Regions from separate parts of the Paenochrobactrum pullorum genome, predicted to be linked through region 4. Evidence: riboswitches for the same ligand, from Rfam matches in the RefSeq annotation. Region 4 holds a riboswitch; each other region holds the start of a gene.
The links. A riboswitch is a leader RNA that binds a small molecule or an ion and turns the genes downstream of it on or off. The one in region 4 is predicted to bind cobalamin.
Positions count from the first base shown of each region.

Region 1: linked by a shared signal. The riboswitch ahead of JNC77_RS14565 (LysR family transcriptional regulator) and the one ahead of cobU (bifunctional adenosylcobinamide kinase/adenosylcobinamide-phosphate guanylyltransferase) in region 4 are both predicted to bind cobalamin.
Region 2: linked by a shared signal. The riboswitch ahead of JNC77_RS08305 ((2Fe-2S) ferredoxin domain-containing protein) and the one ahead of cobU (bifunctional adenosylcobinamide kinase/adenosylcobinamide-phosphate guanylyltransferase) in region 4 are both predicted to bind cobalamin.
Region 3: linked by a shared signal. The riboswitch ahead of JNC77_RS14665 (TonB-dependent receptor plug domain-containing protein) and the one ahead of cobU (bifunctional adenosylcobinamide kinase/adenosylcobinamide-phosphate guanylyltransferase) in region 4 are both predicted to bind cobalamin.

Region 1 covers NZ_JBHEEH010000013.1:62,776-68,956, forward strand. Annotated here, with positions in the region: gene JNC77_RS14540 (ABC transporter substrate-binding protein) at 1-719, shown strand, start outside; partial or broken gene JNC77_RS14545 (IS5 family transposase) at 941-1,652, shown strand; gene JNC77_RS14550 (flavin reductase) at 1,655-2,161, opposite strand; gene JNC77_RS14555 (methionine synthase) at 2,275-3,303, opposite strand; gene JNC77_RS14560 (DUF1852 domain-containing protein) at 3,331-4,314, opposite strand; cobalamin riboswitch at 4,551-4,743, shown strand; gene JNC77_RS14565 (LysR family transcriptional regulator) at 5,018-5,908, shown strand.
Region 2 covers NZ_JBHEEH010000003.1:129,217-135,397, reverse strand. Annotated here, with positions in the region: gene JNC77_RS08310 (ABC transporter substrate-binding protein) at 1-1,054, opposite strand, end outside; gene JNC77_RS08305 ((2Fe-2S) ferredoxin domain-containing protein) at 1,119-1,913, opposite strand; cobalamin riboswitch at 2,009-2,201, opposite strand; gene repA (plasmid partitioning protein RepA) at 2,479-3,660, shown strand; gene repB (plasmid partitioning protein RepB) at 3,657-4,664, shown strand; gene repC (plasmid replication protein RepC) at 4,867-6,054, shown strand.
Region 3 covers NZ_JBHEEH010000014.1:22,768-28,948, reverse strand. Annotated here, with positions in the region: gene ade (adenine deaminase) at 1-180, opposite strand, end outside; gene JNC77_RS14675 (amidase) at 259-1,560, opposite strand; gene JNC77_RS14670 (MFS transporter) at 1,564-3,201, opposite strand; cobalamin riboswitch at 3,366-3,613, shown strand; gene JNC77_RS14665 (TonB-dependent receptor plug domain-containing protein) at 3,767-5,632, shown strand; gene JNC77_RS14660 (ABC transporter substrate-binding protein) at 5,776-6,181, shown strand, end outside.
Region 4 covers NZ_JBHEEH010000002.1:20,154-26,334, forward strand. Annotated here, with positions in the region: gene JNC77_RS06260 (entericidin EcnAB) at 168-305, shown strand; gene JNC77_RS06265 (cobyric acid synthase) at 730-2,196, shown strand; cobalamin riboswitch at 2,257-2,483, shown strand; gene cobU (bifunctional adenosylcobinamide kinase/adenosylcobinamide-phosphate guanylyltransferase) at 2,700-3,218, shown strand; gene cobW (cobalamin biosynthesis protein CobW) at 3,237-4,289, shown strand; gene cobN (cobaltochelatase subunit CobN) at 4,293-6,181, shown strand, end outside.

The sequences.
Region 1 (6,181 bases), on a different contig from region 4:
ATGAAGGGACTGCTCAACAACATAGCACAATCACCCGCAATGCAAATTTGCCTTCGCAAGCTCATTGGCGCAACGAATTATTCAGTATCGGCTTTGATCCGGCGGTCAGTATTATCAGGCGCAGTTCTCTCGATAATGAGCTGCCCACGACACGCATTGAGTTAGCGCGCCTAATGGAGCAAAATCCGCAAAGGTTCCAGCGTCGTGTCGGTCTCGTCAATATCGGCATTGATAATGGCAGCTATACATTGGCGGCTCAGGATTCTATCCGCTCGCCGCTTTTCTGGCGCATCGTGCGGGCTTTTGGTGCCTCACAAGCCCGTATCTATGACGACAATGAAGAATTGCTGCAAGCCTTATCCGATGGCCGCATTGATCTGGCCTATAATGTGCCGTTGTCTTACATCACCAAATGGCCACATAATGCAGAAGAACTGACCGTTATTTTGCCACGTGATTATGTGGTGGCTTTACCGTGGACAGCGCTTATTCCGGAAAAAAGCAAGAAAGTCTCGGAAGCAGAGCAGGCAATCACTTTCCTGTTGTCACCTGCCGGACAAGCTATTCTGCAGCAAACCGGACTCGTTTCTGCCACCAGCCCATCCAATCTTGCCTCACTACAACCCGTTGAGCTGGGGCCGGAATTGCTCGTTTATTTAGATGGTCTCAAACGCAGTCGCTTTCTGGATACATGGTTCCAACTCGTGGTACATGAATGAATTGAGGGAAACAAAAGCTTCCTTCGAATATTGACTTAAAACTCTTTTCGCAGCGCTGTGTCGGGCGAGAGTTTTGCGGCGCAAAAGCTGCAATAATTACGGCACCAGCTGTCCAGAAAATCGAGTTAAGCTCGCCCTTTTTAGGATGTGGACCTGATCAAACAATTGTCTTTATTGAGTGTTTTTATTGATTTTAGATTTTGACATTAGGGAGGCTTATTATGAGCGATCTGTTCTGGCTTTCAGATGCTGCATGGAATACAATCGAACCACATTTACCCAAGAACCAACCCGGAGCTTATCTTATAAAAACCTTTGGCTTCTTGAGATACAAAGAAGCTGTTACCCAGCACTGTTAACTGCGGGGTTGCGGCGTATTTGGCATCGTATATTTGAGACGATGGCAGCCAGCGGTCCGGTTCCACAAGAGCTTTCCATAGATAGCACACACGTCAAAGCGCACCGTTCGGCACAAGGCTCAAAAGAGAGGCGTGGACGCAAGCGATTGGCACGTCGCGCGGTGGAAGAACAAGCAAAATCCATTGCTTGGCCGATGATTGCGGCAGACCGGTCGCGTTCAGCTTAACACCGGGAAACATTGCCGACATAAAAATGGCAATTCCATTATTCGAGGTCGCTCGCCCCAGCAAGCGCCTGTTAGCCGACAAGGCATATGACGCTGAGAGTCTTCGAGACTGGCTTAATAATGCTCGCATCAAGGCTGTCATTCCCTCTTCGTGAGCGCGAAAGAAACCCTATCCTTTAGATTGTAGCGCATACAAGCGTAGAAATATCATCGAACGGCTTTTCTGCAGGCTCAAAAACTGGCGACGCATTGCAACCAGATATGATCGCCTCGCAATAAACTATCTCGCCGCAATTGCTCTTGTTTCTACAATCATCGCATGGGGGGGAATTGAGTCCTCAGCCTAGCATTAGCCATTTATATAACGACGCATGCAATAAAGCAGTGTTCCTGATTTCTCATTTTCGCGCATGGCAATGACACGTCCAAACAAGATACGATGGGTTGCCTCGTCAACAGCATTGGTCAGTTCACATTCAAAGCTGACCGATGCAGTGTCTAAAACAGGCGCGCCGGTAACACCTTCCTTCCAGTCATGTCGATCAAATCTTTCTTCCATCGGCGTGACAACACGACCGCCAAAAAGGTTTGAGATATCCTCTTGTCCCGGCATCAATGTATTGACGCAAAAATGACGCGTATTTTCAAAAGCATGGAAACACGAGCTTGAGCGGTTAATGCAAACCAACAGAGTAGCTGGCGCATCACTGACACTGCACACCGCAGAAGCCGTAAACCCATAACGCTTGCCGTCGGATAGAGTACTGGTAATATTGACTGCCGAACCAAGTCGCGACATGCCATTACGAAAGGTGGCTTTGTCAACAATGTCGAACCGGTGATCTACGATACCCATATCGCTCTCTTAAATACACTAGAGCCAAGCAAAGCCAAGATGGCTTGCTCAGTTCACATTCATTTCAAGTGAATAGAAAAGTGAGAGATTGAACCCCGCACTTTAAAAGTAATTTAAGCAGATAGTTCTTTTCGAATAATTTCCGTACCTGCACATAACGCGTTCAGTTTTCCACGTGCCACTCGACGGGATAAAGGTGCCATGCCACAGTTGGTGCAAGGATAAAGTTTGTCAGCATCAACAAATTGAAGCGCTTTTCGCAAAGTGTTGGCAACTTCCTCTGGTGTTTCGATCGTGTTGCTGGCCACATCGATGGCGCCTACCATGACTTTTTTACCGCGAATAAGCTCAATCAGATCCATCGGCACGTGCGAATTATGGCATTCCAACGAGATCAGATCGATACTTGATTGTTGCAGCTTCGGGAATGCTTCCTCATACTGCCTCCACTCGGAACCAAGCGTTTTTTTCCAATCCGTATTGGCTTTGATACCGTAACCATAGCAAATATGGACAGCTGTCTCACATTGAAGCCCTTCAATTGCTCTTTCCAAAGTAGCAACGCCCCAATCATTGACTTCATCAAAGAACACGTTGAATGCAGGTTCATCAAACTGAATGATATCGACACCTGCTGCTTCTAGTTCCTTAGCTTCCTGATTGAGAATTTTAGCAAATTCCCAAGCAAGCTTTTCGCGACTTTTATAATGAGCATCATAGAGAGTATCGATCATGGTCATAGGACCGGGCAAGGCCCATTTAATAGGCTTTTTGGTTTGCTGGCGCAAAAATTTGGCGTCTTCAACAAAAACCGGTTTTGTACGCGATACTTCACCAGTAACAGTCGGTACACTGGCGTCATAGCGATCCCGAATTCTGACCGTTTCACGCTTTTCGAAATCAACACCATTGAGGTGTTCAATGAAAGTTGTAACAAAATGCTGACGCGTTTGTTCGCCGTCGCTGACGATGTCAATGCCTGCCTGAACCTGATCATCTAAGGCCAGCCGCAATGCGTCTTGTTTGCCTTCAATCAACGCCTCACCTTCCAGTTTCCAAGGCGACCAAAGTTTCTCCGGCTCAGCAAGCCAAGACGGTTTCGGCAGACTGCCGGCGGTGGAAGTTGGCAACAATGTTTTCATATCAGGTAACCTTATGATTGTAATTCATCAAAGAGCGTAATTGGCAGACCATTCTTCGAGAATGGTTTTGTAGGGTTTGATAAATTGCTCTTCGGCAAACTTTCCTTGCTTAACGGCCATCAGGCTTCGTTCTTCACGATCGTAGACGATTTGTGTCAATGAACAGTCGGAATGCTTCAAATCTGGCTGATAAGTTGCACCCGCAACTGAATTGGCATTATAGATTTCCGGACGGTAAATCTTTTGAAACGTTTCCATCGTGGCAATCGTGCTGATAAGCTCAAGATTGGTGTAATCAGCCAATAAGTCGCCGGTAAAATAGAATGCCAAAGGTGCAACACTATCCGGTGGCATGAAATAGCGAACCTGCAAACCCATTTTAGCGAAATAACGATCAGTCGAAGACAATTCATTTTGTTGATATTCGACACCCAATATCGGATGTTCGTTGACGGTGCGAAAATATGTTTTGCTGGTTGACGCACTCAAACAAATGATCGGCGCCTTGCTAAAATAATCTTTGTAAGCTTTTGAATTTACAAAATATTTAAACAAATTTCCATGTAAATCGCCAAAATTCTCCGGCAGGGTGAATTCAGGAAGATTGCGATTATATTCAGGCAGCAATACGCTAAAATCATAATCACGCACATAAGATGAAAAATTATTCCCCACCACGCCTTCAATGCGCTTATTGGTTTTGTGATCAAAAATATTGGTTTTCAAAATTTCTATCAGTGGAAAAGCATCTGATTTTGATTTCGTATCAATATCCATTTCAACAGAAATGATTTCGATCTCGATAGAATAACGATCGCCTGTTGGATTATCCCAATGCGCCAAAGCGTTGAAACGATTATCAATCATTCGCAATGCACAGCGCAAATTTTGTTGACGGCTCTCCCCTCTGGCCAAATTAGCAAAATTCGTTGTAATTCGGGTACTATCTGCCGGCTGGTAATTCTCGTCAAAAGGAATGCTATTAATAGTCAGTTTAAAGTTTTTGGTCATTGCGATACGGCGTCCTAATTCCTGGAATATAACTTGTGTGCGTGTTAACTTTCAGGACTTCATCATTTTCGGGTTACTCAGTCAGTAATTCCTTACCAACTATAAATTTGTGTGATGCGGGACTTATGCCTGACTCAATGAATGAGTAAAAATGATTTGATTTCATTGAAGCATGAGGGATGCTCATGCTTTGTACGGTGTATCATAGAATGCTTGACCAACAGAAAGTGTTAGGGCATTGCTCTTACTGTCAAGGTTTTATGGATGAACAATCCAGAGCTAAGAGGGAATTCGGTTCAATGCCGGAGCTGCCCGCCGCAACTGTAAGCGGCTAGTCATTGCCCATTGATGTCACTGGGTTTGACTTGGGAAGACGGGCAAAAACATTTATCCGTGAGCCAGGGGACCTGCCACGACAAATAACGACCACGGGCGGGGGTGTCCGGGGTGCCGCTTTTGACCGCCATAGCGGCGTTGTTACTGCGTCATATCCGTTCACTGTCGCTAAATGATGGCAGCATGGATGACTAGCTTAAGCATGATGATTAGAAATAAAGATATAAAACAAACAATTAAAGCGGAATTCAATTCTTTGACTGCCGGTAGCCAAATGTCTTCAATGATGACATGTCAGTATTCTAGCACAGCATTAGGCCTCACAGCATGAGTAAAAAACAATTTTTTATAAATTTCAGGTATCACCATGCTAGATAGACAACATCTGGCCATTCTGCGTGAAATAGAGCGCGTTGGTAGTCTGACGGCTGCCGCCGAGCGTCTCAATGTTACGCAATCAGCACTCAGCCACACAATACGAAAGCTTGAGGAACGCTATGGTGTTGCCATGTGGGAAAAGGATGGTCGCAATCTCCGTCTCACTGAAGCCGGACACTATCTTGTCGCATTGGCTCAGCGTATTTTGCCACAAATAGAAAGAGCTGAAGACGTTTTATCTGACTACCGCTACGGCAAAAGAGGCTCGCTTAAAATTGGCATGGAATGCCACCCATGCCATCAATGGCTGATGGGCGTCACAAAACCCTATCTTATGGACTGGCCGGATGTCGATTTGGCACTGACCACGTCATTTGCTGCCGGTGGTGTTTCCGCATTAACGGGATATGAAATCGATATTCTCATTACTCCCGATCCGATCGAAGCAGCGGGTATCCATTACCTGCCGGTCTTCGACTATGAACTTGTGCTTGCTGTTCCAACGCACCATCCGCTAGCTCTTAAAAACCATGCAGAGCCTACGGACTTGTTAGAAGAAACCCTTTTCACTTATCCGGTGCCACCAGAGCGGCTGGATATATTTACGCAATTTCTTGTGCCGGACAATTGCCGCCCCCGCCACCACCGGAGCGTTGAAACAACAGAAATGATGTTGCAACTCGTTGCAGCCGGACGCGGTGTCAGTGCTATTCCAAATTGGCTCGTGTGCAGGGAAGCAGCGACGCTTGGGGTTCATCCGGTACGAATTGGCAAGAACGGGATACAAAAAAGCATCCACCTTGGCTTGAGAAGTGGTGATGAAACCATTGATTACATCGCCGGCTTTCTCGATACATCCCGTCAAATAGCAGCAGTTTAAGTTACTCTTTAAAGGATTGAGGGCATTCAGCTTTTAGTCTTCATGATTCATGGCGATGCCCTGCCCTTCAAAATATACGCTTTATGAATAGCTGCGTCATCACAGCCATTCCAGATGTCTGCCCTCGCGTGCGCCTGTTACACGATAATGATACCGACATTCTCATACGCAGAGCGCACCATCAATATTCGACAATTGAATAGCCCCTAGATTTGTAGATCCTTTGTGACTTAAAAAAGAGGCAAGGAGCCTACGATGGGTAAAGCTAATTTC
Region 2 (6,181 bases), on a different contig from region 4:
CACGCTGCGAGTAGGTGGCAACCAGCAACAACAAAGGCTTGCCGTCTTTTTCACGCACACCGGACGCGTTTTTAACCCAGCCAGCGCTATCAAGAATTTTCTCGGCTTCATCCAAATCAGTAAAGCGCGGCTCTTGCAACGCAAACGGGAAATAAGCCGCATAAGCTCCGGTGGCGATATTGCCAGCATTGATCGATTGAATAAGCTGTGTGCGGTCAAGCGCCAGATCAATGGCGCGACGCACCTGCACATCTTGCAGAGCAGGGCGACCTGTATTGAGGAAAGCAAAATACTGATAGCCGACATCAAAAGGTTTAAGGGTCAAATCCGTATTGTTTTTCAAACGCGGCACTATTTCAGACGGCAAACCAAAGGCCAAATCCAGCTCGCCGGATTCAAATGCCAGCGCCAAGCTTTGACTGTCGCCGAATTTCTGCAAGTGAACAGGTGAACGTTTTTCAGCGCCTTCAAAATGCGGATTGGCAATCAGATCAAGCGATGTGTCGGCCTTAAAATCACTAATCGCATAAGGGCCGGTATAAATCGCCTCGCCTTTATCGTTGAGCTTATAAACAATCAGCGGCCATTCGGCAAATAATGCCTGAATGAGCGCCACCGGCTTTTCGGTTTTAACCATCAGGGTCAAATCATCCGGTGCTTCAAAAGCAATCAGACCACCGGTGGCATGTGCCGCTTTATTGAGTTTAAAAGTATTGTCGAAACCGGACGCAATCGCTTTCGATGTCACCGGCGTGCCATCAGAAAATAACCGGTCTTTTTTAAGCGTGATTTTCCAGTTCAGATCATCGATGCGCTCGGCTTTATCTGCCAATTCCGGCACCAATTCACCAGCCTGATTGACGGTGTACAAATTTTCACCCACACCATGACTTGCCAGCGCCCAGCCGTTGGAGCCTTTCGCCGGATCAAGACCATTGGTCATAAAGCTTTGACCAATGCGCAAAGTTTCGGCCGCGTAAGCAACAGTGCTGACCGCCGTAAGTGCCGACACCACCAATAGCGAAGCCAGCCATTTTTTTAAAGTCAGACGCATATAGATCTCCATTGAGAATGCGATTGCAGGATCAAGTTGTTAAGAAAAATCAAAGTGCTTGTCATCATCCGCGCAAGCGTTGTTTTTTACCCGTAGCGCTATAGGCAAAATCATTAACCGGCAAACCTTGCAGCAAATGCTCGGATATGATGCGGTCAATCGCCTGTTCAGTGACGCCGCCATACCAAGTACCATCAGGAAAAACCTGCACCACCGGTGCCAAATTGCACGGCCCCAGACAACTGGTCTGCGCGCTCATCATGCCCTCGCCGACAATGCGCAATTTTTGCCGCTCTTGCTCATTGCGCAAATGGCACCATATCGCGTCAGCACCGGCCGCCTGACAAGCGCGTCCTTCGCAAACCAGCATACGATATTTTTGCGCCGGTATCAGCGAACCTTCATTAAATGGTTTTTCCATTGGGGGGAGGGGAACGGATTGCGCCGTCTCATGCAACAGGCCTTTCAAAAGTGCTGCCCAATACGGGCTTTTATCCAGCGTTGCTCCCAACTTGATTTCCGGCCACGGCAGGTCACTTTCCTGCTGCCAACGGCGCAGCATCTTGGTGATCCAAAGCTGAAAGCTAGGCTCCATCGGCAAGACAAGCGGCAGCACTAAAATCTGTTTGAAATTTTGGCGACTAAGTTCCAACAAAGCTTGTTTGAATGAAGGGCGGCCTTGCTCGCTAAAGGCATAGATAATGTGAGCCTGCGGATATTGCACGGCTGCAAGTTCAGCCAATCTTTGCATGTCCTGATGCGGGGCGGCGGCAAAGGCGGATTTAGCCAGCAAAATCACCGCCTCTTGCGCGACAGGCGCTGCAGGGGATTGATTGTCTTTAACACTGCACTGATCCATTTAATCTCCACCCCGAATGCAAATGAGGCGGACAGAAAATGCGCATATGGTTTGCTTGTACCCATTGGCGCATTCTTGCGGCACACCCCGACCACAGAATTCATCGCGTCAGGGCAGGTCTCCTGGCTCACGGGTCAATGCTTTCAAGCCGCCTTCCCGACAGTTTCCTGTCAGTGACATATTGGCTTTATGCTCGCCGTTCACAGTTGCGGGTCAGCTCCGGTCTCGCACCGGATTCCCTCTTAAGCTTCCGGCGTCAACCGGAAAACCATGACGGTGTGAAACTATAGAGAGACAGTTATAAGTCAAGCAAGAATGAAGTGTCTTTCAAACCGTTCCCAGCAGGGAACTATCAATTGAGGAAGCGCAAATTGAAGGGTGAATTTGAAAAGTTCCCAGCTGGGAACTGATCTGAAAATGGGCATTTGCACTTATGATCAGAATCGGCCATATTGAAGCTACGCTAAATTGTCGTATTTCGGAAAGTTTGCGTATTTTGAGGGTCGTTAACTGCTTGTTAACCATATCTGGTCTAGAGCAATATACGGTTTAAGGAGAAAATCGGTTGTCTCGTCATTTAAGCAGTTTGCATTTTATGAACACCTTTTCGAGCAAGCTCGACAAGGCGCTGAATAATTTATCCCTTGCACAATACCCGCCAAATGCTTTCCGCACTATGCGCAAATTCACCTCCACCGAAGTGGCGGGGCTCTTGGGTGTCACCGAAGCCTATATTCGTCAGGTCTCCTTAAAGGGGCAGGGGCCGGAACCTGAAACACTCGCCAATGGCCGCCGTCTTTATACACTGGAACAAGTGTTGGAGCTGCGGATGTATCTGGCCGAGAACGGTCGCAAAAAATGGATCAATCCGCGCCGCGTTGAAGGCGAGGAATGTCAGATCATTGCGGTCACCAATTTTAAGGGCGGCTCTTCCAAAACATCAACCACCATCCATTTAGGTCATTGGCTGGCTTTGCGTGGCTATCGTGTCTTAGCCGTTGATATGGATCCGCAGGCGTCTCTGACCAGTCTGCATGGTGCTTTGCCCAATTTTGATTATCGCGATGGCGATACGCTTTATTCATCCATCCGCTTTGATGAGCCGATACCGACACAACAGATCGTGCGCAAAACCCATATTGCCGGTTTTGATGTCATCTGTGCCGGTCTGGAACTCACCGAGTTTGAAACATCTGTGGCGTTGGAAATGCGCAAAAGCGGCGGCACCGGTTTCTTGCTGCGCGTTTCGCAAGCGCTGGAACAAGTGGCGCATGATTATGATGTTATCCTGCTGGACTGTGCGCCTTCGCTCAACTTCCTCACTCTGTCATCACTGACAGCCGCAACCGGTGTTCTCATTCCAGTGCCGGCGCAAATGCTGGATGTCGATTCCACCGCCAAGTTTTTGGAGCTGGCTGCATCATACATGCAAATTCTTGATGAAGCCGGGGCAGGGGCGCAATGGGATTTTGCTAAATTCCTGATCACCAAATTTGAAGCCAATGATCATCCGCAAGCGAATATGCAGGCTTTGATGCGGCAGGTCTTTGGTGAGGATTTGCTGCTCAATGCTGTCGCCAAATCCACAGCCGTTTCAGATGCTCTGACTTGGAAGCAAAGTCTTTATGAAGTGCAGCGGTCGCGTTTCTCTGCACCTAAAACCTATGACCGCGCAATTGAATCGATCAATGCTGCCAATGCAGAAATTGAAAACCTCATTGTAACTGCATGGGGACGTGAATTATGAGCCGAAAAGATTCAAAAGGCATGTTTGCCGCCGTACTTGGCAAATTGGATGAAGAAGCAACAACCGAACAAGCTACCGCGCGTTCGGCTTCGCCACATCTGATGAAAGTGGCTGCCGGTGTACGCCATATGCAAGAACGCAGTGAACTGGCTGAACGTTTGCTGAAAAACGCCGATCAGATCGTCGAGATGGAGCCGGAACGCATTCTGCCGTCCACCATCGATGACCGCTTTGACAGCGCCTATGATGATGCCGCCATTGCCGAAATTGTGGCATCCATTGAAGAGCGCGGCCAGATTGTTCCAGGACTCGTGCGCCCGCTTGATGATCAACCAGGTAAATTTCAGATTGTTTATGGTCGCAGGCGTCTTGCCGCCGCTAAACAACTGGGCATCAAGTTTAAAACTGCCATTCGCAGTTTAAGCGATGAAGAAGCGGTGATCTTTCAGGGTGAGGAAAACACCGCCCGTGAAGATCTCTCTTTCATCGAAAAATGTTTGTTTGCGGTGGCGCAGGAAGAAGCAGGCTTTAAGCGTGAAACCATTTGCGCTTCCCTTTCCACCGGCAAATCACATATTTCCGAGATGATCCGCATTGGTCAGACGCTGCCAAAACCGGTTTTATATGCGATTGGCAAAGCACCGGGCATTGGCCGCGGCCGCTGGGAAGAATTTGCCAAATTATGGCAGCAAGTCACGCCCGATCAAACAATCGAAACTCTGCTTTCACACAGTGATTTTAAAGCACTTAGCTCTGATGAGCGCTTCCTGAAACTCTCGAGCAAACTCATTGCTCGCCAAAAAGCACAGGCGCAACCCATACAAAAACCAAAAAACTTATCCAACAGCACCCGGTGGGATGCTATAGATAGGGCCGTGAATGTGTCGGTGAAGAGGAGCCTGAAGAAAACGACATTATCGATTGAAGCCGCTGACAGTACAAAATTCGCTGATTTTATAACCAATCAGCTGGATGATTTATACGAAGCCTTCAAGCGACAATAAAACGGTGAAAATCGTTTAAATATCAGGATGTAACCAGGAGCGCAACCGCAAAAGAAAAAGGCCACCAAAACGTTTCCGTCATGGAAGCCCTTCTCAAACCTTAAGCACGTTTAGAATCGCATTTCCATGAATCCCTGTCAAGTGTGGGAACGTCATTTTGGCGAACAAATTTCTTTTGCCTGAATTTAAAGGGTAAAGAACCATGGATGTGCAGTTTGCAACGACCCCTTTCGGGGGGCGGGTGATGTCGTTTGACCTTTTGTCAGCGCAACATTTTGCCCGCAAATCCAATTTAAAAGATAAAAAAGTCGATAAATGGCAACTTTATAAAGCGCTTTGTGAAGGCCGTTCGCATTTCAATATCAGCGATCGTTCTTTATCAGTGCTCAGCGCTCTATTGTCTTTTTATCCCGAAATAAGTTTGAATGAAGAAAGCGGTCTCGTCGTCTTTCCTTCCAACAAGCAATTGTCGCTGCGCGCGCATGGCATGCCTGACCCGACTTTGCGCCGTCATTTGGCAGCATTGGTCAATGCAGGCCTTATCATTCGACGTGACAGCCCGAACGGCAAACGCTATGCCCATAAAAACAAACAAGGTGCTGTCCAGGAAGCTTTCGGCTTTTCGCTGGCTCCTTTGCTGGTACGCTATGATGAAATCGTGCAAGCAGCTGAAAGTGTTGCTGAAAGCAATCTCAAACTGAAACGCACCAGAGAGCGCATTACCCTTCAGCGTCGTGACATCGGAAAGCTCATTGATGTAGCATTGACTGAAACTATGTCGGGTAATTGGGAGGGGCTTTTCAACAAATTTAGAGCAATTGTAGACGCTCTGCCACGCCGCGCCACACTCAATCAGCTTGAAACCATTCTGACAGAATTGAACGCACTACGGACGGATGTTGATAAAACACTGAAATTAAATGAAAATTCCAAAAATATGAGCGGCAATGACTGCCAAAATGAGCGGCAGCATAATGAATCCAATACTGATTACTATATTGAATCTGAATCAGCTTTAGAAAAGATTGAAACAGAAGTTGGATTAAATCCTCAATCTCAAACAAGACATCCGTTTTTAACACTCAATCTTGTTTTAAAAGCTTGCCCTGAAATTGCAGATTATGCCGTTGATGGCATTAAAAATTGGCGTGATTTTATCAAAACCACCGCACAAGTACGAAATTATTTGAATATTTCCACATCAGCCTATCAGGATGCTCTGGATCAAATGGGGCATGAAGACACAGCAATTGCAATTGCGTGCATTTTACAACGCTGCAACCATATCCAATCAGCCGGCGGATATCTGCGTACACTCACATCAAAAGCGCGGGCAGGGGAGTTATCCATTCAGGCAATGGTGATGGCAAATATAAACAAAAAAACTTAGTGAAACTCAATTAAAAATAAGAATGGAAACACGAAACAATTTTCATATCTTAGATATGAACACCCCTCCAGCGAAATTCTGGAAATTGCCATGATGGAGCCAGTTGTGCTGGCAAACTGTGGAAAAA
Region 3 (6,181 bases), on a different contig from region 4:
GCTAATATCAATTTCGCGTTTGCCGCTATAGGTGCCGTAAGTGCCGACAATACGATCACCACAAATAGCAATGTCGCTTTCGACAATTTCACCGGTTACAAGATTGAAGAACTTGCCGCCCTTCAGTACCAAGTCGGCTTGTTCACGACCGGCACCCTGATCAATTATTTTTTCCAGCATCTTGTTACCTCATAGCCTTTATGCGCATGGCTTTAGGGGGTAACGCTAACACACAAATCTGGCAAGTAGGCAGATGTTTTAAAGTTCTTCAAAAATCTGTTCGAGTGTCATGCTGATCGCTAGTAATTTATGATCGTGACCGTTGCGGGCAAACGCCATAAAACCTGCGGGTTTTGGCGCTTTTATCATTGGCAATGTGATCGCGCAGAGATCAAATTGATTGGCAATTTGGTTGTTGCGCAACAACAATGCTTCCACACGATTATATTCATCACGGTTATGGATAAGATCAGCAATAGGGGCTGCAAAGATCGGACATGTTGGCGTGACCATCAGGTCATAATTGCTCAAACGCGCATCCATCAGGCGCGCGAGTTGCTGGCGTTCAAAGAGTTGCTGCTGGTAAGTCTCGTTAGAAATCAGGCTGCGCTTGCGTAATGTGCGCGCCAAATCTTGGCCGACAGGCGCATTATCATCTTGCAACCAGTCACGATGAACATGACTGGCCTCAATACCGGCAATCGAACCAATGCGGGTGATATGTGCCATATCATCGATGAGATCATCAATGTTGAATGATATTATGTGTGCGCCATGCTGTTTCAGTAAGTCTAAAACATTGTGGAAGCGCGCCAGAATATCTGGTTCAGTCAGTGCCAGCAGGTGCCCGTCGGGAACCGCGACGCGCAAGTTTTTTAATGAATGTGCTTGTGACAAAGGTGGCGCATCATCCGCCATGATCGCATCAGTTATAATGCAGTCCGTAACATTTTTTGCTAAAGGACCGATGGAATCCAATGTCGGTGCTAAAGGAAAAACACCCTCATGTGGTATCCAGCTAGCGGTGGGTTTAAAGCCGACAAGACCATTGAGCGCGGCCGGTATGCGGATGCTGCCGCCGGTGTCCGAGCCGATTGCAATTTCGCTGGTGCCTTCTGCAACCGATACGGCTGCGCCTGAGGACGAGCCACCGGGAATGGCACCTTTGATAATGGCATTTTCCGGCACACCATAATGCGGATTAAAACCGACAGCAGTGAAGGCGAATTCTGTCATATGGGTTTTGCCGATGATAATGGCACCGGCTTGACGCAAGCGTTCTACAATCACCGCATCTTTTCGGGCAGGGGCACTGGTTTTGCGAATGAGCGAACCTGCAAGGGTTGGTTCACCTTTGACATCAAACAGGTCTTTGACCGAGATAATACGGCCATCAAGCGGGCTTAAACTTTGGCCATTGCGATGACGCTCATCTGCCTCGTTAGCTGCTGCTAATGCAGTTTCAGCATAGATGCGGCTAAAGACACGCTCGCAATCGCGTCTTTGTTCCAGCCTGTGCAAAATTTCTTCTAGTTTATGCGTAATATTTTGCTCAACCATAGCTTACACAATTGTATGGTCATCGGTATGCGGCTTCAATGGCATATCATCATGCAATGATACTGTTTGTCGCTCGATCATGCGATGCACGAAAGGTGGTTTTTCACCGCGATGGAGAGCTTTCAAGCGTGTCCATATTTCGGCATCGGCTTGCGTCCGGCGTTGGTTGTGGCGAACATATTCAACCCATGTGGGCACATGGTAGCTTTCGGTCCATGTTTCCGGCTGTTCCAGATCTCGCAATAATGCCCATTGTTGCGCACCATCGCGGATGCGCACACGGCGACGATCTGCCATTAAACTCAAAAACTGGTTTACGTCATCCTGATCGATTTTATAATCAATCATTATCATGATCGGGCCGCTGCGCGAGCGAATATCGAGTTTCAGTTCCGGTTCGTTGAAACGATTGACCGGATCAAGGTTGAGCGCATCAAACTCAGGTAATTTGAACATCAGGCCGATAGCCGCGCCGCCGATGAGCACAATACCGGCAATGATAAGTGACAAATCGACACCTTGCGATTCAGCGATAGAACCCCAAACCCAGCTGCCAGTCGCCATGCCTCCGAAAGTTGCAGTTTGATATAATGCCAGTGCACGGCCAACGACCCAACGCGGCGTGGAAAGCTGCACAGTGACATTGAAAAGCGAGAGTGCCAGCACCCAAGCGACACCTGCAGGCAGCAATAACAACCAGCTGAGCCAAAATTGGGTGCTTAACCCTAAAAAGATACAACTTCCCGCGAACATCAAAAAAGCAAGGCGCACGATCCATTCATTGCTCATGACTTCGCGCAAACGTGCACTCAGCATTGCGCCGCCAATAGCACCCAGACCAAAAGCTCCGAGCATCATACCATAGGTGAGCGCATTACCTGCTACCAGATCACGCGCAACAATTGGCAAAAGTGCAAGAATGGCAATGCCGGAAAAGCCGAACAAAAAGCCGCGAAACATGACCTTCAAAAGGTTGGGCGACATCGATACATAGCGAAGACCGGCGGCAATAGCGCGACCAAAAGATTCGCGTGGTAACGTGTTTTGCGATTTTGGCGGCTGCCATTTAAACAGCGCAACCAGCAATGCGATATAGCTGAAGGCATTGAAAATGAATGCCATTGCAGCACCCGCAGCTGCAACAATCAAACCACCAATGGCAGGCCCCACGCTGCGCATCAGATTGAAACCCATGCTGTTGAGCGCAACTGCGGCAGGTAGATCTTCTCGCGGGACAATATCTCCCATGGAAGCTTGCCATGACGGGTTGTGCAGCGCACCGCCGCAGCCGATTAGAAAGGTAAAGCTTAACAATAGCCAAGGTGTGAGAAGGTTGAAATAAGCAAAGACTGCCAGAGCAAGCGATACCAGCAGCATCATGGATTGTGCGGTGAGCATAATGCGGCGGCGGTCGTAATTGTCGGCCAGCGCGCCGGCTGCAAGAGAAAACACCATGACCGGCAACGTAGTGGAGGCTTGCACCAAAGCAACCATATCCTGGGAAGTTGCAATGGTTGTCATCATCCAACCGGCACCGACTGCCTGAATAAGTCCGCCAAGATTGGAAACCAGCGTTGCAGACCAAAGGGCCCGAAAGGTTTTATGCTGGAACGGAGCAAGGGGCGAAGCTCTTTGCGGCACGGCTGGTGCCTCCTCTTTCATGCGCGGTTTTATAAGGAATAGGTGAGTTTGCGACAAGCGGCAAGCGGCAAGCGGTAATATGTTTGAAGACTGTTTTAAAAGGTCGGCAATATGGTTTATTTTTAGTTAAATTATAAGAGTTGTCTTTGTTGGCGATGCTTGCTACGTCCGATAGTGGAAGAGGTTCTGCTTGTGATGAGCAGATGAAAAGGGAACATGGTGCCGACCTTTTAAATCTTGCGATTTTAAGTCTTATTCCGTGACTGCCCCCGCAACTGTAACCGGTGAGTGATTTTTCGAGAAATGCAGATAGCCAAGCATTTCAAACCACTGATGGTTTTTAATCATTGGGAAGGTGAAAGAGAAGCGAAGACCCGGAAGTCAGGAGACCTGCCTTTTTCGGTCACCCATGCACGGATACGGGGTGTGTCCATGCGCGGTCGTCCGTGGCGGTGACATTGAACAAATGTTGCCGTGCGTCCGGATGATGTTTCATTTCCCGACAAGCGGTTTGGTTATTTAATGGTCATTAATGGCCTGTTGCAAACCTTGTTGGGGAGAGTGAATGTTTAGAAAAATTGTTTTGCTCGGCGGTGTCGCTACCGGAGCATTGGTGTTGTTTTCATTTGCTGCACAAGCACAAAGCATTGGAAGCGAAAACAATGAAATTGTACTGAAAACTATTACGGTCACCACACCATTGCGCCGTGCCAGCGCGTTGGAGCGTTCCACTTCGTCGGTGACAGTGATTGATGAAAAGGAGATCGAGCAATCAGCCGCACCTGACCTGCAATCATTGCTGAAAACTTATACTGGCGTGACCATGATCGCAAATGGCGGACAGGGTTCATCATCGGGGGTGTCCTTGCGTGGCTTTTCATCAAGTCAGACACTTGTACTTGTTAATGGCGTGCGTATGGGATCGGCAACATCCGGTACACCCAACCTGTCCAGCATTCCGCTGTCATCCATTGCGCGGATTGAAATCGCCAAAGGCGGGCATTCGGCACAATATGGTGCGGATGCGATGGGTGGAATTATTAATATTATTACCAAGCAGGGTGGCGCTTGCGAAAATGGCAAGGCCTATTGCGGCTCATGGACGACAGGCGTGACCCATCCGTGGGGCGGTTTTGCTTCCGGTAATATTTCCGGCAAATCGACAAACGGTATTGAATATGGTCTGGGTGCCAGCATTCTGGGTACGCAAGGTTATGATTTCACGACATCTCCGATAGAGAATGATCGCGATGGTTTTCTGCAAGGCAGCTTAAACCTTTCATTGGCCAAGGATGTCGAATGGGGGCGGGTCTATATGGACGGGCTTTATACCCGCGGCCGCAACCATTATGATGGTACAAGCAATACAGCATTTGATAGTGCTGACACGCATAATTTTTCCGGTCGCTTTGGCGCGCGAATTGATCATAGCGATGATTGGTTTTCAACCATCGAAGTGACCAGTTCTTTAGATCAATCGAGACAATTTCGTGCTTCCAAAAAAGGCGATACATTTAAAACCCAGCGTTACGGCATTTTTGCTTCAACACAGAAGGCGTTTAACACGGATAAAACCCAGCAGATCATTGTCGTTGGTGGTGAATTTTATCGTGAGAAAGTCGGCGATGTTGAGTATGAAAAGTCCAGTCGCGATTTAAGCGCTTTGTTTGCTCAATATTCGATTGATTATGCAGATATTCTTATTGATGCGGGGCTGCGCTATGATCACAATCAGCAATTTGGGAATAAGGTCACTTATAATATAGGAGCCAGTTATGAAGTTGTGCAGGACTTCGTCTTGCGCACTTCTTATGCCACAGGTTTCCGTGTGCCGACCTTTAATGATCTTTATTACCCTTCTTATGGTAATCCTGACCTGAAACCTGAAACGTCCGGCTCTTTTGAAGTTGGTTTCAACTGGCAGATGGCTCAGCAAACGCATTTTGATATCGCTCTTTATCAAAATGATATTGAGGATCAGATTATTTGGGTTGGCATGACACCAAAAAATGTAGAAAAGGCTCGCATCCGTGGTGTAGAAGCGGCCGTGCAGCATCAATTTAATGATGTCTGGGCTTTCAAAGCGAGCGTTGATTTGCGGGAGCCTCTTAATAAAAGTGGTGGCTCTAGTGGTCGTTATTTGATTAATGCCGACCGGTTTAAAGCAAGCGGTGAGATTAGCTATCATCCAGATGAAAAATTGGATTTAACAGCGCGCGTTCTTTATGGCTCTTCCCGTTATGCGGATGAGGCGAATAAGAAAAAACTTGATAGCTATATCACCGCGGATTTTGTAGCATTTTATGCTTTTGATCCGCAGTCACAGATTAAGTTCTCTGTCGAGAATATCTTTGATAAAGAATATGAGACGGCGGTCGGTTTCCGTATGCCGGGCAGAACTATGAGCTTGGGCTATAGCCGTTCGTTCTAATTCGGTTCTGAGTTTTAATGAAAAGTGCAGAAAGACATCGTAATTTGCGCATTGTACTTTCATATATTGGCTATCTGACCAGCGCATCCTGTGCCGGTCATGGCATTTGCAAAAGCGTAGCACTGCTTGGTGTGTTTTTTGGGATGCTGCTTGGCAATGTTGCCCCTTCACAGGCAGCGCCTAAAGTCGCGTCTATCAATGTTTGCACTGATCAGTTGGCGATGCTGCTGGCAGATAAAGATCAACTGACCTCTGTTTCTTATTTGTCACTCGATCATAAAACGTCATATCTGGCAGATAAAGCCATGACATATCCGCTTAATCACGGGCGGGCAGAAGAGATTTTTTTACAAAAACCGGATCTGGTTTTGGCTGGCAGTTTTACGGCGCGAGCGACGGTTGATTTGTTGCGACGTTTGGGCTTTCAGGTGGAAGAGTTTCGTCCTGCATCTACTTTTGATGATATCCGCGCTAATATCAGACGTGTTGGCGAGTTGCTGGAACAACAGACAAGAGCCGAGGCTTTGATTGCAGAAATAGATCAGGGTT
Region 4 (6,181 bases):
CATATTCTCGCATGATATTAGAAGAAAAGCCCATAATCTGGTGATTGCGGGCTTTCTATTATTATAGTTGTAAAATATTTTTAGCCATGAGCAACCACTTCTCATCTTCAGCGTTATGATAGTATTGCATGTAAAGTTTAAAATGCATCATAAGGAGACAGAAGCTGATGAAACTTTCTCGCATTGCACCCATCGCAATTATTCTTTGCGCTTTTACACTTGTTTCTTGTGCCAACACTGTGCGCGGTGTCGGTCGTGATGTGAAAGGGACAGCTCAAGCGGTTGAAGATACCGTTAAAAACTAATACTTTTATTTTTATTTGATCAACATATGAAAATGGCAAAAACCGCGCTATCCGGAGATGCACGGTCTTGCCAACAAACGCATGGCTCTCACCGAACAATACACTGGTGAGACATACTATAGGCTCCGGTACGCAATACCTTATCCGGAGCATCGAGGCGGTTTGTTGCCGTCTCGATGATCTTTTTAACAGGACATTCTTACCGGATGGTTATCAGAAGCTTAAGTAAGTCTAAAGATTGCACTTTTTTGATCGTTAATTCAGGTTATTTTCGGCTGTTTATTAAAGACTGGTAAAAATTATCCTGCGCATTTGTTTAAAGATATCGGATACGAATTTGTTTTGAACGAGGCTCGTTTTTATCATCGTGAATTCTCGTCATTGGCCTCTATGCATATGTTGCTGATTGCGATAGGTCAGGATTATGACACGTGCAATTATGTTTCAGGGTACTGGGTCTGATGTGGGCAAGACGGTTCTTGTGGCCGGTCTTTGTCGTGTGATGCGCAATCGCGGTTTTAAAGTGCGCCCGTTCAAACCACAAAATATGTCGAATAATGCTGCCGTGACCGATGATGGCGGCGAGATTGGCCGTGGACAATGGTTGCAGGCATTGGCCTGCGGTATGCCGACAAGCGTGCATATGAACCCTGTTTTATTAAAGCCGCAATCCGAAACAGGTAGTCAGATTATCGTGCAAGGCAAAGTCCGTGGGCAAGCAAAGGGGCGCGATTATCAGCGCTTGAAGCCGCAATTTATGGATGCGGTAATGCAGTCATGGCTGCACATTTGCGATGGTGCTGATATTGTCTTGGTTGAAGGTGCAGGTTCTCCGGCTGAAATTAATTTACGTCAAAATGATATTGCCAATATGGGCTTTGCCACCAAGGCCGGTGTGCCGGTGGTGTTGGTCGGTGATATCGATCGTGGCGGGGTGATTGCCTCGCTCGTGGGCACTCATACGATTTTACCCGAACAAGACCGCGCCATGATTGTCGGTTTTTTGATTAACAAATTTCGCGGTGATGTGTCGCTTTTTGATGATGGCTTGTGTTCGGTTACCGAATTTACCGGCTGGCCGTCCTTGGGCGTAGTGCCTTGGCTCAAAGCTGTTGGCCGTTTGCCTGCCGAAGATTCGGTGGTGCTGGAGAAGATGGTTGAACCCCAAGGAAAAGCTCTCAAAATTGCCGTGCCGATGTTGGATCGAATCGCCAATTTTGATGATCTTGATCCTTTGAAAGCCGAACCGGATGTGGAACTGGTGATGGTGCGGGCAGGCGACCCCATACCCTTAGATGCCGGATTGATCATTTTGCCTGGGACAAAATCGACGATTGGCGATCTGAAACGCTTGCGTGAAAATGGTTGGGACGTTCAAATTCATGACCATGTCAAACGTGGTGGTTATGTGATCGGCATTTGCGGTGGTTATCAGATGCTGGGGCAAAAAATCAGTGATCCGGAGCAGATTGATGGTGATATTGCAGAAGCTGAAGGATTAGGCCTTTTGCAGATGGAAACCGTTATGAAAGCCGAGAAGATACTCGGTCAAGTACGGGGTAAGGCGCTTGCCTATGACGCAGCTGTCGACGGTTATGAAATTCATTGCGGTGTCAGTAGTGGTGCAGATTGCGTGCGCCCTTTTGCGCTTGTCGACGGTCGTGCTGACGGTGCCGTTTCTGCCGACGGGCGCATTTTCGGCACATATTTACATGGTCTTTTTGCATCCGACAGTTTCAGGGCAAAATTGCTGGAAAAGCTTGGTGTGCGTGATGCAGGTTTAAATTACCGTGCCAGTGTTGATGATGCATTGAATGAGCTTGCTGATAATTTGGAGCAGTATCTGGATATTGAGGTTTTGTTACAATTAAGTTTGCCTGTGAAAATTTAAACATTGATCCACAGTTCAGACTGTCTCAAGTTGATTGACGATCATTGGTACACAGCATAATGTCAGGCCATTGCATCAGGTTTTCATCATCTTATTTGATGAACGAAGAGGGAATGCGAGAAATGCTTGATATCAAGCATTTTGATAGCAGCCGACCCCGCGACTGTAGAGCGGTGAGGGATGTTGCCATGTGGGTTGTTAATACCCGCAGCCACTGGGAAACCGGGAAGGCGGCTTCATCTTAATGACCCGCGAGCCAGGAGACCTGCCTGTTGTAAAAGGCATATTGCCTGCACCTTAGGGGAGGTTTCCTCGCTGCCTGCACGGAGGTTGTCATGGCTGCACACGCTAACAATAGCGCATCGAATGCGCTTTTTTCACTGATTAGTGTGTATAATTTAAGTGCTGCCCCCCCCTTTCAGGAGGTTTCCTTCTTAAGCAGATCATTATTTGCCTTAAAGGTGAAAAGCTACGCATCAGTAGAAGTCGGGGTTTGAATTAAAATGCCCTCGGCTAAAATTACGCTTGTTCTCGGCGGTGCTCGCTCGGGGAAATCAAAATACGCTGAAAACTGCGCTGAGAACTCTGGTCTTCAGCCTTTTTATATTGCGACAGGGCGCGCTTATGATGATGAAATGCGTTCGCGCATCAATCTTCATCAAGACAGGCGCGGCCTGAATTGGACAACCGTTGAAGAGCCGCTTGATCTGGCGGATGCTTTGCTTAAAACAGCCGCACCAAATCATTTTGTACTGGTTGATTGTCTGACGCTTTGGGTCACCAATCTGATGATGGCGGAGCGCGATATTGAAGCCGAAACAGCGCGGCTTTTAGAGACTTTTCCGAAAACTTCCGGCGAGATATTTTTTGTCTCCAATGAGGTGGGATTGGGTATTGTGCCTGACAACCGGATGGCGCGGGAATTTAGGGATTATGCGGGCTTTTTACATCAGCGTGTCGCAGAAAAAGCTCACGAAGTTTACTTTATGGCGGCAGGTTTGTCGTTGAAAATGAAGGGATAGAATATGCAGGGCCAAAAAATGGGTCAAAAGATTCCGGCTACCGTCATTACCGGCTTTTTAGGATCGGGCAAAACCACGATGATCCGTAATTTGCTGGAAAATGCCAATGGCAAGCGCATTGCACTGATCATTAATGAGTTTGGCGATCTGGGCGTTGATGGCGGCATTTTAAAAGGTTGCGGTATTGAAAGCTGCACCGAAGAAGATGTGATTGAGCTGAATAATGGCTGCATTTGCTGCACCGTTGCCGATGATTTCATCCCGACCATGACCAAATTGTTGGAACGCGCAGATCGCCCTGATCATATTGTGATTGAAACATCCGGTTTGGCACTGCCGCAGCCGCTGGTGGCTGCATTCAATTGGCCGGAAATTAAAACGCAAGTGACTGTTGATGGCGTTGTAACCGTAATTGACGCGGCAGCTGTTGCCGAAGGCCGCTTTGCGGATGACCACGATAAGATTGATGAGCAACGTCAGGCTGATGAATCCCTTGACCATGAAAGCCCACTGGAGGAACTTTTTGAAGATCAGATCCATGCGGCTGATCTGATCGTGCTGAATAAAGCTGATTTGCTTGATGAAGCAGCGCTTGTAGCTGTGCGCAAAGATGTGTCGGAACGTTCATCCCGCCAGACCAATATGGTGTCTGCAAGTTTTGGCAAGATCGGTGCAGATATTCTGCTTGGCCTTGGTGTTGGTTCGGAAGATGATATTGCCAATCGCAAATCACATCATGAAATGCACCATGAAAACGATGATGATCACACCCATAGCCATGACGAGTTTGAAAGTTTTGTGGTTGAAGCCGGTGATGTGAATGATCCGAAAGCATTTGCCGAAAACCTGAAAAAGATCATTGGCAAGCATGATATCCTGCGACTGAAAGGCTTTGCCAATGTGCCGGGCAAACCGATGCGTTTGGTCGTGCAGGCTGTGGGTTCACGCATCGAGCATTATTTTGATCGTCCTTGGGCTGATGGTGAAGCCCGCTCCACCAAGCTGGTGGTGATCGGCGTACATGATATTGATGAAGCAGCAATTGCCAAGTCCGTTCAGGAAGCAGCGTAATCCATGCATCTTTTACTTGCCCAGAAAGGGACAATCGCCGACGGCAGCGAAGCCATCGATTTAGGCCAAAGCCCCGCCGATATTTTGTTTCTTTCTGCGGCTGATACAGAGCTTGCAAGTCTGGCTGCGGCGCATCATTCATTAAGTGATGCGCCGACGCTTCGGCTTGTGAATATGATGTCGCTTTCGCATCCGATGTCGGTAGACACTTATGTGGAGCGCACGGCGCGTTTTGCAAAGCTGATTGTCGTGCGGGTGATTGGTGGTGAAAGCTACTGGCCATATGGCTTGGAAGCGCTGCATGCTTGCGCCGTTAATCACGGCGTTATGCTCGCAGTTTTGCCGGGTGACGATAAGCCTGATGCAAGCCTCAAGCGCTATTCAACTGTCGCCCCGCATGATCTGGATAGTCTGTGGCATTATCTGATCGAAGGTGGCGCACAGAATGCGCGTGGTTTTTTGGAATGTTGTGCTTCATTGATTGATGGGCGCGAGCGTCCGGTGGAAGCCGCACCATTATTGAAGGCCGGTCTTTGGTGGTCGGAAGGTGGGGTTAGATCGGTTGCAGAATTGCGCGAGGTGCGAGCCAACAAATATGCACCGGTGGTGGCGATTTGTTTTTATCGCGCACTGGTGCAAAGCGGCCAGACCAAGCCGATTGAAGCGCTGATCGAAGCGTTAGAGGCGCGTGATCTCAACGTGCTGCCGATCTATATCAGCAGTTTGAAAGACGCGGTTTCAGTGGCCGTTGTTGAGCGCATCTTTGAAGAAGATAAACCGTCGCTTGTTTTAAATGCGACCGGTTTTGCGGTTTCGGTACCGGGCGTCGAGCGCCAACCAACAGTGCTGGAAGCAAGTGGCGCGATGGTGCTGCAAGTGATTTTATCCGGTTCCAGTCTGGAGATGTGGCAGGGTTCGCCGCAGGGGCTTTCCTCGCGCGATCTGGCGATGAATGTCGCTTTGCCGGAAGTGGACGGGCGGGTGTTGACCCGCGCGATTTCGTTCAAGTCAGCGAAGAATTATGATGCCTCGGTGGAAGCCAATATTGTGACCCATGAGCCGGAACAAAGCCGCGTTAACTTCGTGGCGGATTTGGCCAAAGCATGGGTAGGCTTAAGAGAAAAAAATCCGTCGGAGCGGCGAGTTGCGCTGGTCCTTGCCAATTACCCGAACAGGGACGGGCGGCTTGGCAATGGTGTTGGTTTGGACACACCAGCCGGTACTGTAGAAGTGCTGCGCGCGATGCAGGCGCAAAATTATCCGCTGGTTGATTTGCCCGTTGATGGCGAACAGTTGATTGGTGATTTGATGGCAGGCCCCACCAATGCAGCGCTTGACGGGCGCGTGGTGCGCAATACGCTTTCTTTGAATCAATACAATGCTTTCTTTGCTAAACTTCCCAATCAGATTCAGGAAGAGGTGCTCGCTCGTTGGGGCGAGCCGCAAGCTGATCCGTTTTTTATGAACAAGCCTCAAAGCTTTGCTTTGTCGCTGATGCAATATGGCGAAACGCTGGTGGGAATACAGCCTGCACGCGGCTATACTATCGACCCGAAAGAAAGCTATCATTCGCCGGATTTGGTGCCGCCGCATGGCTATCTGGCGTTTTATGCTTATCTGCGTGACGTGGCTAAAGTGGATGCTATCGCCCATATGGGCAAGCACGGCAATATGGAATGGTTACCCGGAAAGGCGCTGGCTTTATCGGAAAATTGTTATCCGGAAGCTGTCTTTGGTGCGACACCGCATATCTATCCTTTTATCGTCAATGATCCGGGTGAAGGCACGCAAGCCAAAAGACGCAGCAGTGCTGTTATTATCGACCATTTGACCCCACCTTTAACGCGCGCTGAAAGCTATGGCCCACTAAAAGATCTGGAAGCTTTGGTTGA